DNA from 3 places in the Janthinobacterium sp. P210005 genome. Region 3 is predicted to be linked to each of the others. Evidence: predicted binding sites of a transcription regulator. Region 3 holds the regulator's gene; each other region holds the start of a gene.
The links. Region 3 encodes HrcA, which represses chaperone genes, less so after heat shock. Its sites were predicted from a motif close to TTAGCACTCNNNNNNNNNGAGTGCTAA; they were not measured.

Region 1: the regulator HrcA is predicted to act here: its motif matches at 1,383-1,409, upstream of rpoH (RNA polymerase sigma factor RpoH).
Region 2: the regulator HrcA is predicted to act here: its motif matches at 3,197-3,223, upstream of groES (co-chaperone GroES).

The regions. Positions count from the first base shown of each region.
Region 1 is NZ_JAZARC010000008.1:214,697-218,762, reverse strand. Features, by position in the region: gene VPH40_RS26460 (cell division ATP-binding protein FtsE) at 1-239, shown strand, start outside; gene ftsX (permease-like cell division protein FtsX) at 236-1,156, shown strand; gene rpoH (RNA polymerase sigma factor RpoH) at 1,574-2,467, shown strand; gene VPH40_RS26445 (hypothetical protein) at 2,558-2,824, opposite strand; gene VPH40_RS26440 (hypothetical protein) at 3,003-3,455, shown strand; gene VPH40_RS26435 (antibiotic biosynthesis monooxygenase family protein) at 3,459-3,806, opposite strand; gene VPH40_RS26430 (cytochrome P450) at 3,803-4,066, opposite strand, start outside.
Region 2 is NZ_JAZARC010000006.1:259,303-263,368, forward strand. Features, by position in the region: gene VPH40_RS23030 (GNAT family N-acetyltransferase) at 1-146, opposite strand, end outside; gene VPH40_RS23035 (hypothetical protein) at 240-716, opposite strand; gene groL (chaperonin GroEL) at 964-2,613, opposite strand; gene groES (co-chaperone GroES) at 2,664-2,954, opposite strand; gene VPH40_RS23050 (hypothetical protein) at 3,479-4,066, shown strand, end outside.
Region 3 is NZ_JAZARC010000003.1:510,042-514,107, reverse strand. Features, by position in the region: gene VPH40_RS16050 (hypothetical protein) at 1-560, opposite strand, end outside; gene VPH40_RS16045 (HAD family hydrolase) at 806-1,531, shown strand; gene hrcA (heat-inducible transcriptional repressor HrcA) at 1,634-2,650, shown strand; gene fur (ferric iron uptake transcriptional regulator) at 2,699-3,130, opposite strand; gene VPH40_RS16030 (outer membrane protein assembly factor BamE) at 3,327-3,977, shown strand; gene dapB (4-hydroxy-tetrahydrodipicolinate reductase) at 3,997-4,066, shown strand, end outside.

The DNA.
Region 1 (4,066 bases), on a different contig from region 3:
ACCTGGACCGCGCCAGCGCCAACAAGGTGCTCGACGCCCTGAAAGCATTCCACTCCGTGGGCGTGACTTGCCTCATTTCCAGCCATGACGAACAGATGCTCGACGCCGCCGCCCGCGTGATCCACCTGAAAAACGGCCAGCTGGTGGCCATCGACAAGGCCACGCAGGCGCCCGTGTTCGCGCCGCCCGATCCCGATTTCGCCCCAGGCTTAGATGACGGCGAAGGAGAACAGGCATGAGAGGCTGGTTCCGTCAACATCGCTTCGCCCTCGGTTCGGCGCTGATTCACTTGCGCAAGTCGCCGGGCGGCTTCCTATTGAACGTGCTCGTCGTCGCCATCGCCCTGTCGCTGCCGTTCGCCGGCTTGACCATGCTCGACAATGTCCGCCCCATGTCGGAACAGATGTCGGTCGACCCGGAAATCAGCGTCTTCCTGAAGATCGACACGCCGCGCGAGCAAGCCGTGGGCCTGGCCGGCGCCATGCGCAAGATTGTCGGCGAGCAAAAGGCGAAGATCGTCTTCATCCCGCGCGAACAGGCGCTGGACTCGCTGAAAAACAAGAACGGCCTGGCCGATGTGCTGAGCACCCTGGGCGACAATCCCTTGCCCGACAGCTATGTGCTGAAACTCGACGCCTTCAGCAGCGCCAGCGAAGCGCAGGATGTCGATGCCGTGGCGGAACAGCTGCGCCACTTGCCCGGCGTGGAATCGGCGCAAGTCGATTCGGCCTGGGTCAAGCGCCTGGCGGCCCTGCTGGGCGTGCTGCGCCTGGTGCTGTTGCTGCTGGCCATTACCCTGGGCGTGGCCGTGATCGCCGTCGTCTTCAATACCATCCGCCTGCAAGTGATGCAGCAGCGCGATGAAATCAGCATCTCGAAATTGATCGGTGCGACGGACACCTTCATCCACCGTCCCTTCTATTACACGGGCGCCCTGCTGGGCTTGTGCGCCGGTGCGCTGGCCTTGGGCGCCGTGGCGCTGGCCTTGCAGCCGCTCAATACGGCGATTGCCGAGTTTGCCCGTTTGTACGCGTCCGAATTCCAGCTGGTGCCGCTGGCGCCGCTGCCGATGGCCGGCTTGCTGGCCGTCAGCGCCGGCCTGGGCCTGATCGGCGCCTTCCTGTGCGTGCAGCGCCACCTGGCGCGCCTGAACTGATCTTCTTTCCCATGGCGGCGCCTCCGGTGCCGCCATGCGCCCTCCCCATACTGCTGTTATCTTGATATTAAGCAAGTATTCTTAAGGTTCGCTTCAGCCAGAGGCCGTAGACTGGCTACGTTGTCGTGAAGCGGCCTGTAGTGCTGTTCAGATCGCTATTCAGACATATTTATCAGGCATTCATTCGCCATAGCATTTAGGCTATCAGATCGATTAAATGTGCTGATTGGCACTCTCAAGCAGAGAGTGCTAATATAGGGACATACCAACAGCAGAACCGCCATGGACGCCAGATCAAGATGGTGCCGCGATCTGCAAAGTGCAAGACCGAATACGCAAAAACGACGATACAAGCTGCCACGTCGCGTGACGTGGCCAACTGGAACAAAGCAAGACTACGAGGGAGAAAACATGACTATGATGTCCGCAACGTCCGCATTGGTTCCGACCAAAAGTAATGCGCTGGGCCTCGGGTTCACTGGCAATCTGGGCAATATCGACGCCTATATTTCGGCCGTGAACCGCCTGCCCATGTTGACCCACGACGAAGAAATTTCGCTGGCGACACGCCTGCGCGAAAAAAATGACCTGGCCGCCGCGCAAGAACTGGTGCTGTCGCACCTGCGCCTGGTGGTCTCGATTGCCCGCGGCTACCTGGGCTATGGCTTGCCGCACGCCGACCTGATTCAGGAAGGCAATATCGGCTTGATGAAAGCCGTGAAACGTTTCGATCCGGACCAGGGCGTGCGCCTGGTGTCGTACGCCATGCATTGGGTGAAAGCCGAGATGCATGAGTACATCCTGAAAAACTGGCGCCTGGTCAAGGTCGCGACGACGAAGGCGCAGCGCAAGCTGTTCTTCAACCTGCGCAGCCACAAGACGGGCCTGGATGCGATGACGCCGAAGCAGATCGATGCGCTGGCCAAGCTGCTCGACGTGAAACGCGAAGAAGTGATCGAGATGGAAACGCGTTTGAGCGGCCGCGACATTGCTCTGGAATCGCCGACCGACGATGAAGACGACAAGTTTTCGCCGATCGCCTACCTGTCGTCGGAGCAAAGCGAGCCGACCAAGGTGCTGGAAGCGGAACAAGTGACGCGCCTGCAATCGGAAGGCCTGGAAACGGCCCTGTCCAAGCTGGACGCCCGTTCGCGCCGCATCATCGAAGCGCGCTGGCTGGCCAACGACGACGGTTCCGGCGCCACCCTGCACGCGCTGGCGGAAGAGTTCGGCGTATCGGCCGAGCGCATCCGCCAGATCGAAGTGGCGGCGCTGAAAAAAATGAAGGGCGCCCTGGCGGCCTACGTGTAATCGCCAGCAATGCCGCAATGTAAAAGGCGCCGCAAGGCGCCTTTTAGTTTTACTACTTGATGTTTATCAACAGATAAACATGGCAGCCCGTTAAGCTGCAGCCAGGCCCTTGCTGATCAATTCAGCAACGACTTCATTCAGATCCGCGCCGCGCTCCTTGGCCAGGGTCTGCAATTGCAAGACCAGATCGCTGTTCAGCTTGACGGCGAATGGCACCAGGCCCAGGGCCTGGTCGCGCTTGCGCTGTTCGCGGCGGTCGACGACCACCGCTTCCTTACCGAATGCACCGGCGCCGGGAACATTCATCTTTCCCATCAGTTTCTTGGCATCGCTTTTGGCCAGGTCGGTTTTTTTCATGGTTGTTTCCTGATTTTCAAAACAGCCATTCTACGCAGTAATCGGCGCGCCGCGTGGCTCGCGCCTCAATTCATCGGCAGCACGCCAATAGTGCGCCGGAAAAATATCATTTTGTTACTATCATTTTATCCCACGCGTGAACAAGCACGCCGGGGACGCACCACCTGAAAGGAAAAACATGTCTACTCTGAACCGCTCTTACCGCACCGTGCTGCTTCCCCTGTTCTTCGCCTGCCTGGCCATGCTGGCGGGCTGCGGCGCGGCCGGCAGCGCCGGCGACGCGGAAAACACGCCGCGCAGCGTCACCCATGTGCTTTCGCCGGGCGAACAGGTGGCCATCACGGCCACCGATACCCTGAAACTCGAACGCGTCAACGACAGCCGCTGCCGCAAAGGCGCCGTGTGCGTGTGGAAAGGTTACGTCAGCTACAGTTTCAGTCTGCTCAACAGCGCGGGCGCGACCGACATCGTCCTGTCCGAGTCCATGCCCGGCGCCGCCAGTTCCGTCACCGTCAACCACCTGACGTTCACCTTGCTCGACGTCGACCCGGCCACGCCGCCGGCCCTGAATGCGGCCGAGCCCACCTACCGGGTCAAGGTGAAAATCACCCAGGGCGCGCTGCCCCGCTGATGGCTAGGCATCGTGGCGCCGCTGGCTGTCTTCGGGCGCCTGCTGCCGCTCCAGCATGCCGTAATCGCGCACGACGGCGGCAATGCGCAGCCGGTAATCGTCGAACACGCCGTGCCGGCCGGCCGATTGCGCCGCGCGGTGCGCTTCCAGCTGCCGCCACTGCGCCAGCGCCGCCTCGTCGCGAAAGAACGATAGCGAGAGCAGTTTTCCTGGCTCGCTCAGGCTGCTGAAGCGCTCGATGGAAATGAAACCGTCCACTTCATCGAGCAGGGGCCGCAGGGACGCCGCCAGGTCCAGGTACTGCTGGCGTCCTGCGGCGCTGGGCCAGACCTCGAAAATCACGGCAATCATGCGTTTTCTCCTTGCGCAAACACGGGGATGCGGGCGTTCAGCGACGGCAGATAACGCCACGCCAGCGGCAAGCTTTCCAATGCCCCGGCCCACGCCTGCAGGCAGGCCGTGGCGATGGCGAGCGCGATGGCCTGGCCCGGGCAGGCGTGGCGGCCATGGCCGAAGCCCGACTCCGCCTGGCCGGCGCTGGCCAGCACGACGAGGATCATCTGCCCGGCCGGCACGCGTACGCCATTGCACTCCGCGTCTTCCGCCGTGTA
Region 2 (4,066 bases), on a different contig from region 3:
TGGGCTATCTGTGCCAGCGGCAAGCCGCTTTCCGCCGCATGCGTGGTGCAGAAGGCGGCGGGCAGTTCGGCGATGCCGGCCAGGCGCAGCGCGCGGTAGGCGGCAACGTCGTCTGGCGCGAGGGGACGGACAGTGATGGCTGGCATGTGGGCGAGTATCGGGCTTCGATGCCAGAAAGTAAAGCTTGCGCTGCAAGGCAAGCTTCCCTGGCCATCGCGCCCGTCGCCGGCGCAGGGGCCTTACTGCGTGGCGACGCGCTGCATGGGCGCATTGTCCTTGCGCCATTGTTCCAGGCTGATCAGCTCAGCGCTGACGATGTCGTCGACGAGGATGCGCTTGCCGTCGGGCGAAACGACGAAACTCTCCCACCGGTGCGCCACATCGGGCGTGCTTTCGAAAAAGCTCAGCTGATAACAGGCGACGCCATCGACGAGGCGCGTCTCGGGTGACGTTTCCATCACGGCACCATGGGCGCGGCCGCCCGACGCCTTTTCGATATGCGCCGACCAGGCCTTGATTTCCGGCAAAGCCATCAAGGCATCGATGGCGCGCGCGTTCTGCTCCGGCGCCGCCGTCTGGCTGCTCGCGGCGGGGGCATTGTCTGCCTGCGGCGCGGATTGCTGGTGCAGGTAGAAAGCGCCGAGCCCGGCGGCCAGCAAGCCGGCCAGGATGCCGGCGATGATGGTGGTTTTGGAAGAGGAGGCGCGTGGCGGCATGATGGTGAGCATGGGAAAGAGGGACGATGGCGGCCATGCTAAAGCAAAACGCCCAGGCCGGCAATCGCCGGGCTTGCCAAACGGGTTTGCGAAACGGGTTTGCCAAATCACCAGGCGAAAAAAAGCCACCTTCCGTAGAAGGTGGCTTTCGGGGCCGCCGGGAGGCGCTGGCAGCTTTTGGTCTGCCAGCCCTGTCCCTGCGTATGCGGCCAGTCGCGCCGTCGCCTGCGCGACTGGCCGCCGGACATTACATCATGCCGTCCATGCCGCCCATGCCGCCCATACCACCCATGCCGCCGCCCATGCCGCCGCCTGCTTTGTCGTCAGCGATTTCGCAGACCATGCAGTCGGTCGTCAGCATCAGCGAAGCGATCGAAGCGGCGTTTTGCAGCGCCGAACGGGTCACTTTGGCTGGGTCCAGGACGCCCATTTCAACCATGTCGCCATACGTGCCGTTGGCAGCGTTGTAGCCGTAGTTGCCCGAGCCAGCCAGTACGGCTGCCACGACGACCGAAGCTTCTTCGCCAGCGTTTTGCACGATCATGCGCAGTGGCTCTTCCATTGCGCGCAGGACGATCTTGATACCAGCGTCTTGATCAGGATTGTCGCCCTTGACCGTGATGTTGGCGCGTGCGCGCAGCAGGGCTACGCCGCCGCCTGGCACGATGCCTTCTTCCACGGCAGCGCGGGTTGCGTGCAGTGCATCTTCAACGCGGGCTTTTTTCTCTTTCATTTCGACTTCGGTGGCTGCGCCAACCTTGATCACGGCAACGCCGCCAGCCAGTTTGGCGACGCGCTCTTGCAGTTTTTCACGGTCGTAGTCCGAGGTCGCTTCTTCGATCTGTACGCGCACTTGTTTCACGCGTGCTTCGATCGAGGCAGCTTCGCCGGCGCCATCGATAACGATGGTGTTTTCCTTGCCCACTTCGATGCGTTTCGCTTGGCCCAGTTCGGCCAGGGTCACTTTTTCCAGGGTCAGGCCGACTTCTTCAGCGATCACTTGGCCGCCGGTCAGGACAGCGATGTCTTCCAGCATGGCTTTGCGGCGGTCGCCGAAGCCAGGGGCTTTCACTGCGCAAGTTTTCAGGATGCCGCGGATGTTGTTCACAACCAGGGTCGCCAGCGCTTCGCCTTCGATGTCTTCTGCGATGATCAGCAGTGGACGGCCAGCTTTTGCGACTTGTTCCAGTACCGGCAGCAGGTCACGGATGTTCGAGATTTTCTTGTCGCACAGCAGGACGAATGGGCTGTCCAGTACGGCAACTTGTTTCTCTGGGTTGTTGATGAAGTATGGCGACAGGTAGCCGCGGTCGAACTGCATGCCTTCAACGATGTCCAGCTCGTCGTTCAGTGACTTGCCGTCTTCTACGGTGATGACGCCTTCTTTGCCGACTTTTTCCATCGCTTCAGCGATACGCTCGCCGATCGAGTAGTCCGAGTTCGCCGAGATCGCGCCAACTTGGGCGATTTCCTTGGTCGTGGTGCAAGGACGGGCGATTTTCGCCAGTTCTTCGACGGTGGCTGCAACAGCCTTGTCGATACCGCGCTTCAGGTCCATCGGGTTCATGCCGGCGGCAACGAACTTCATGCCTTCGCGCACGATGGCTTGTGCCAGCACGGTCGCGGTGGTGGTGCCGTCGCCGGCGTTGTCGCTGGTGCGGGAAGCAACTTCCTTGACCATTTGCGCGCCCATGTTCATGAGCTTGTCTTTGAGTTCAACTTCTTTCGCTACCGATACACCATCCTTGGTGACGGTAGGGGCGCCGAACGAGCGCTCCAGGACCACGTTGCGGCCTTTCGGGCCCAGCGTTACTTTGACTGCGTTGGCGAGGATGTTGACGCCTTCGACCATCTTGGCGCGCGCTGCGTCGCCGAATACTACTTCTTTAGCTGCCATGTTCAATTCTCCTGAGTTTCGGGATGTATCTGTCTACAACGTGGAAACAATTACTTGACGACGATCGCCATGATGTCTTCTTCGCGCATGACCAGCAGCTCATCGCCGTCAACTTTGACGGTTTGGCCGGCGTACTTGCCGAACAGGACGCGGTCGCCCACTTTGACATCCAGAGGACGGACTTTGCCGTCGTCGAGAATCTTGCCATTGCCTACGGCAAGGACTTCGCCTTGATCCGGTTTTTCAGCAGCTGCATCAGGAATGATGAGGCCGGACGCAGTTTTGGTTTCCTGGTCGAGGCGTTTGACGATGACGCGATCGTTCAATGGGCGCAGATTCATACAAAACTCCTTAAAGTTCAATGGATAAGTGTTGCTAAATGAATACATGCCTGGCGCAGCGCCAGGCGTGCTTTCAGTGACCGCCGTTGAAAGCAGCCCGCAACGGTCAAGCAAACCCCATGGCATCGAGTGCGTGCCGGCGCTGGGCAGTGGTGGCATCGCGGCGTCGCCCGCCGCGTAGCGTTCCCTGCTGTTGTCCGGCATGCACCATCATGTCCTGAGGATTGCTACGAAAGAGTTTGTTAGCACTCTCTACTAACGAGTGCTAATTATAGGGACGGTAGGGGGCTTATTCAAGGGGAACATATAGATAGATGCTGAGCAGAGCCTGCATCTACACAGGGTTTGCGCCAGCACAAGCCTCGTTCCCGGGCGTCAGCAACAGGCGCGACTCTAGCATGTCGTTCGGAGAGGGGGTGTTCCTGTACGCACAGGAAACAGAGTTTGACTATGAAATTTGATAAGATGATTGCAATTGCATATCAATATCGCCACATATCACCGCTCGCGCCAGAAAGAACACCATGCCATTCCCGCTTTCCCGTCCCGCCCTGCGCCTGCTGGGTGCCACCGTCATCGGCTTCGCCTGCCTGGGCAATGCCGCCGCGCAAACGCCCACCATCGTCGATGAAATCACCGTGGCGGCCCTGACCCCGCTGGAAAAGGACATGCTGCTCAATGACTTGTTCAACGACTTGAACAAGGATGACGACGACCAGGAAGCCCATGTGTGGGACAACGGCGGCAACCGCGGCGTGCTGGTGAAAGTCACGTATAACTTCAGCAATTCCGGCATGACGGAGCACAGCCTGAAGGCGCACGTCTGCCGCGACCTGAAATTCGTCGTCACGGCGGGCGGCAAGTCGCAGGACCTGAGCCGCCGCACCTGTTCGCAAAACAGCGGCAACTGGGATGTGCAGGGCAAGGATCCGGCGCCCGTCGTGTATCCGCCATTCCTGTCCGACGTGACCATCGCCAAGCTGAATGCCAAGGAAAAACAAGCCTTGCTGACGGCTGCCGTGCGCACCTTGAAGGATGAAGAGGATGGCAAGACGCGCCAGTGGAGCAACAAGGGCCTGGGCAATGCGGTGCCGCTGGCAGTGCGCCTGACG
Region 3 (4,066 bases):
GCAGAGCCCATCGTGCCGACCGTATCGCTGGCGTCGGTACTCTTTGAACCCTGGAAGCGGCACGTCAGGCCCGTTGGCTGAGTCAGTATGGAAATACCGTACGGGGCGCCGTCAGCTACCGAAGTGAATGTGTAGGCGGTGGCGCCAGCCGATAGGGTGATGCCTTTGGGGCCCATCACCAGGCGCAAGCCATCGGCGCTCAGGCCTGTGATCGTGCCATTCAGCGGGTAGCTGTTGGTTGTGCAGCTCACCAAGGCCGTGTTCACGGAATAGCTCGATGCCTTGCCGGCGCCATTGGCGATGGTGCAAACGGCGCCCTTGGGCTGTTCCGCGATGGTAATATTGTAGCGGTCATCGTTCTTGACCAGCTTGGTGAAGACGACGGTGCCCTGGCCCACAGGAACCGGCAAGCGTTCCCCGTCATTCAGGAGAATCAGGCCATCCTTGGCCAGGCCGCTGACTGAGACTTGCAGATACAGGTTGCCGCCGCTGCCGCCGCAGGCTGCCAGGGTGACGGCGCAAGCCGCCGCCAGCATCGAGCGCAGGTACAAATTTTTCATACATTCTCCAAAACGAATTAAGTTGGGTAGCGCAACGCGGACGCTGGCGCCGCATTGGAATGGCGCCTATTTTAGTCTATCTGGCAAGCTGGATGACCTTGCCTTGTATCACCCTGTAACAATTTTTCGCCGGGAAGCGCTGGCCCGGCCCCATTTCACGGGGGCGCAGCCATGCCGGCGGCGTCGATCGGTGCGACAATAGACGCACCCTGCGCAACGTGACGCAGCATCCCATTGTGAGTCCCATGTCCCTTGCCCCTGTAAAACCCGCCGTGCCGCCCAAGGCCATCCTGTTCGACCTCGACGATACCTTGTGGCCCATCGCGCCCGTGATCGCCGCCGCGGAAACCCTGCTGCACGACTGGCTGGCCACGCATGCGCCCAAGGTGGCGCGGCAGTTTTCCATCGAGGTGCTGCGCCAGCACCGCCTGGCCATGCTCAAGGAACAACCGCATTTCCATGGCAACCTGATCGAGTTGCGCCGCGCGGGCCTGCTGGCCGCCTTCGAGGCTGCCGGCGAGGATCCCGCCCTGGTCGACGGCGCCATCCTGCAATTCCTGGCCGCGCGCAACCGCGTCCAGCCGTATGACGACGTCTTGCCGGGCCTGGCCTGGATGCGCCAGCGCATGCTGGTCGGTTCGATCTCGAATGGCAATGCGGACCTTGACATTATCGGCCTGGCGCAGCATTTCAAGGTATCGATCGCCGCCAGCGATTTTGGCGTGGCCAAGCCCGACGCCAGCATTTTCTTGGCAGCTTGCGCCGCGCTGGACGTCGCGCCCCATGAAGCCGTGTATGTGGGCGACGACCTGTATTTCGACGTGACGGGAGCGCAGGGGGCGGGCATGCGCGCCGTCTGGATGAACCGCAAGGGCAGCGATGCGCACCTGGCGGCCGGCGTGCAGCCCGACGCCATCTGCGCCAACTTTGATGAATTGTTGCTGTGGCTGCAAGGGCAACTGGAAGATTGATCGCCGCAGGCCGGGCGAACGTGCATAATAGGCGCTGTTGATGCACGTTCGGCCGCTTTCGTTGCCGCTTGCTTAACAAAATACTTGCCTAAATAAAACACCATGCAACTCGATACACGTGCCCAAACACTGCTGAAAGCCCTGGTCGAGCGATATATCGCCGACGGCCTGCCGGTCGGTTCGCGCGCCTTGTCGAAAATTTCCGGCCTGGACCTGTCGCCGGCCACGATCCGCAACATCATGGCCGACCTGGAAGAGCTCGGTTATGTGTCCAGTCCGCACACCTCGGCCGGACGCATCCCCACGCCGCGCGGCTACCGCATCTTTGTCGACACCTTGCTGACCGTGCGGCACCTGGACGAGCACCTGGTGGAATCGCGCATGCGCCTGCAGACGCCGCAACCGCAAAAAACCATCGCCAACGCGGCGCAGATGCTGTCGTCGCTGTCGCAATTTGCCGGCGTCGTGCTCAGTCCGCGCCGCGAATCCGTGTTCCAGCAAATCGAATTCCTGCGCCTGTCGGAAAAACGCATCCTGCTCGTCATCGTCGCGCCTGGCGGCGACGTGCAGAACCGTTTATTGCTGACGGAGGCCGACTATACGCCGGCGCAACTGGTGCAATCAGCCAATTACATCAACCAGAATTATGGCGGCCTGTCCTTCGACGCCGTGCGCGTGCGCCTGCAGGGCGAATTGCGCCAGTTACGCGACGATATGGGCAGTTTGATGCAGGCGGCCGTGGAAGCGGGCAGCGAAGCGATGGCCGACCATAGCGATGACATGGTGATTTCCGGCGAGCGCAACTTGCTCAGCGTGAGCGATCTGTCGTCGAACATGCATTCGCTGCGCCAGATGTTCGACATGTTCGAGCAAAAAACGGGCTTGATGCAGCTGCTCGACGTGTCGAGCAAGGCGACGGGCGTGCAGATTTTTATCGGCGGCGAATCGAACCTGGTGCCGATGGATGAGATGAGCGTGGTGACGGCGCCGTATGAAGTCAACGGCAAGATCGTGGGAACGTTGGGAGTGATCGGGCCGACGCGCATGGCTTACGAGCGCGTCATCCCGATCGTCGATATCACGGCCAAGCTGCTGTCAAGCGCGCTGAGCCATCATTGATCGTACTGCCTGGTGCGCTGGCCGCCCCATGGGAGAGGCCAGCTGTGGTCAGGCTGTTTTGTGCGGGCAAGCCGTCTTGATGCAGTTGCCGTAGATGGCCAAAGCGTGTTCGGCAATCTTGAAGCCGCGCTCTTCGGCGACCTTTTGCTGGCGCACTTCGATGTCTTCGTCGAAGAATTCTTCGACCCGGCCACAGTCGAGGCACACCAGGTGGTCATGGTGGGAGCCTTCGTTGAGCTCGAAAATCGCCTTGCCGGTTTCAAAATGGTTGCGATTGAGCAAGCCGGCCTGTTCGAATTGCGTCAGGACGCGATAGACAGTTGCCAAACCGACATCCATATTGTCGGCCAGCAGAATCTTGTAGACGTCTTCCGCGGTCAGGTGGCGTACCGGGCTACTCTGGAAGATATCGAGTATCTTCAGCCGTGGCAGGGTGGCTTTCAGGCCGCTTGCCTTGAGATCACTAGGATTGTTACTCATGTTTGTTGCTCGTATGTGGGTCAGGTGCTTTATCATATAGCGTTTTGTCGGGGAGTGCCAAAATATGCTTTTTTTTGGCGGGCCGGTCACTCCTGGCGTTTTGTTCATCCAATTGAGGTCATTTATGCGCGTAACACCGGCTGTATTGCCATCTCTCTGGCACCGTATTCCATTTCGAGCACCAGTCTTGGCAGGCATGGTCTGTGTCGCGCTGGCCATGTCCGGCTGCGCCAACCGTGGCATCCTGGGCGAAAAGCCGGCAGCTGCTCAAAAAGAAGGCAAGGAACTGGTTCCCGAACAGGGCGCACAAACGACCACCATTACGCCGCTGCAAAAATTCATGTGGTTTTTCTCGCCCTACCGTCCTGACATTCAACAAGGCAACTTTGTCTCCGAAGAGATGCTGGCCCAGTTGAAAGTGGGCATGACGCGCGATCAGGTGCGTTTCGTCCTCGGCACCTCGCTGCTGACCGATATCTTCCATGCCGACCGCTGGGATTATCCATTCCGCCTGGCACGGGGCAGTGGCGAAACCACCAGCAGCCGCGTGGTCGTGTACTTCGGCAAGGATGGCAAGGTTGAACGTTTCGAAGGCGGTAACTTGCCGACGGAGAAAGAATACATCGACCGCATCGCCGGCCCGTCACCGTTCGCCAAGGTCGCCAAGGCCGATGCGCCAGCCGCCGCCGTGCCGTCGCCCGTGGCGCCGAGCGCCGTGCCCGTGGCGCCGAGCGCCGTGCCCGTGCCGGCCGATGCCGCCCCTGCCATTCCTGTGAGCAAGCCGGAAGTGATGCCTGCGCCTGCCGCCGAGCCTGCACCTGCACCTGCTGCCGAACCCACCAAATAAGTTGCTGTAAGAGAATAAAATGACTGAACTGAAAATTGCCATCGCTGGCGCCAGCGGCCGCATGGGCCATATCCTGATCGAAGCGGTCA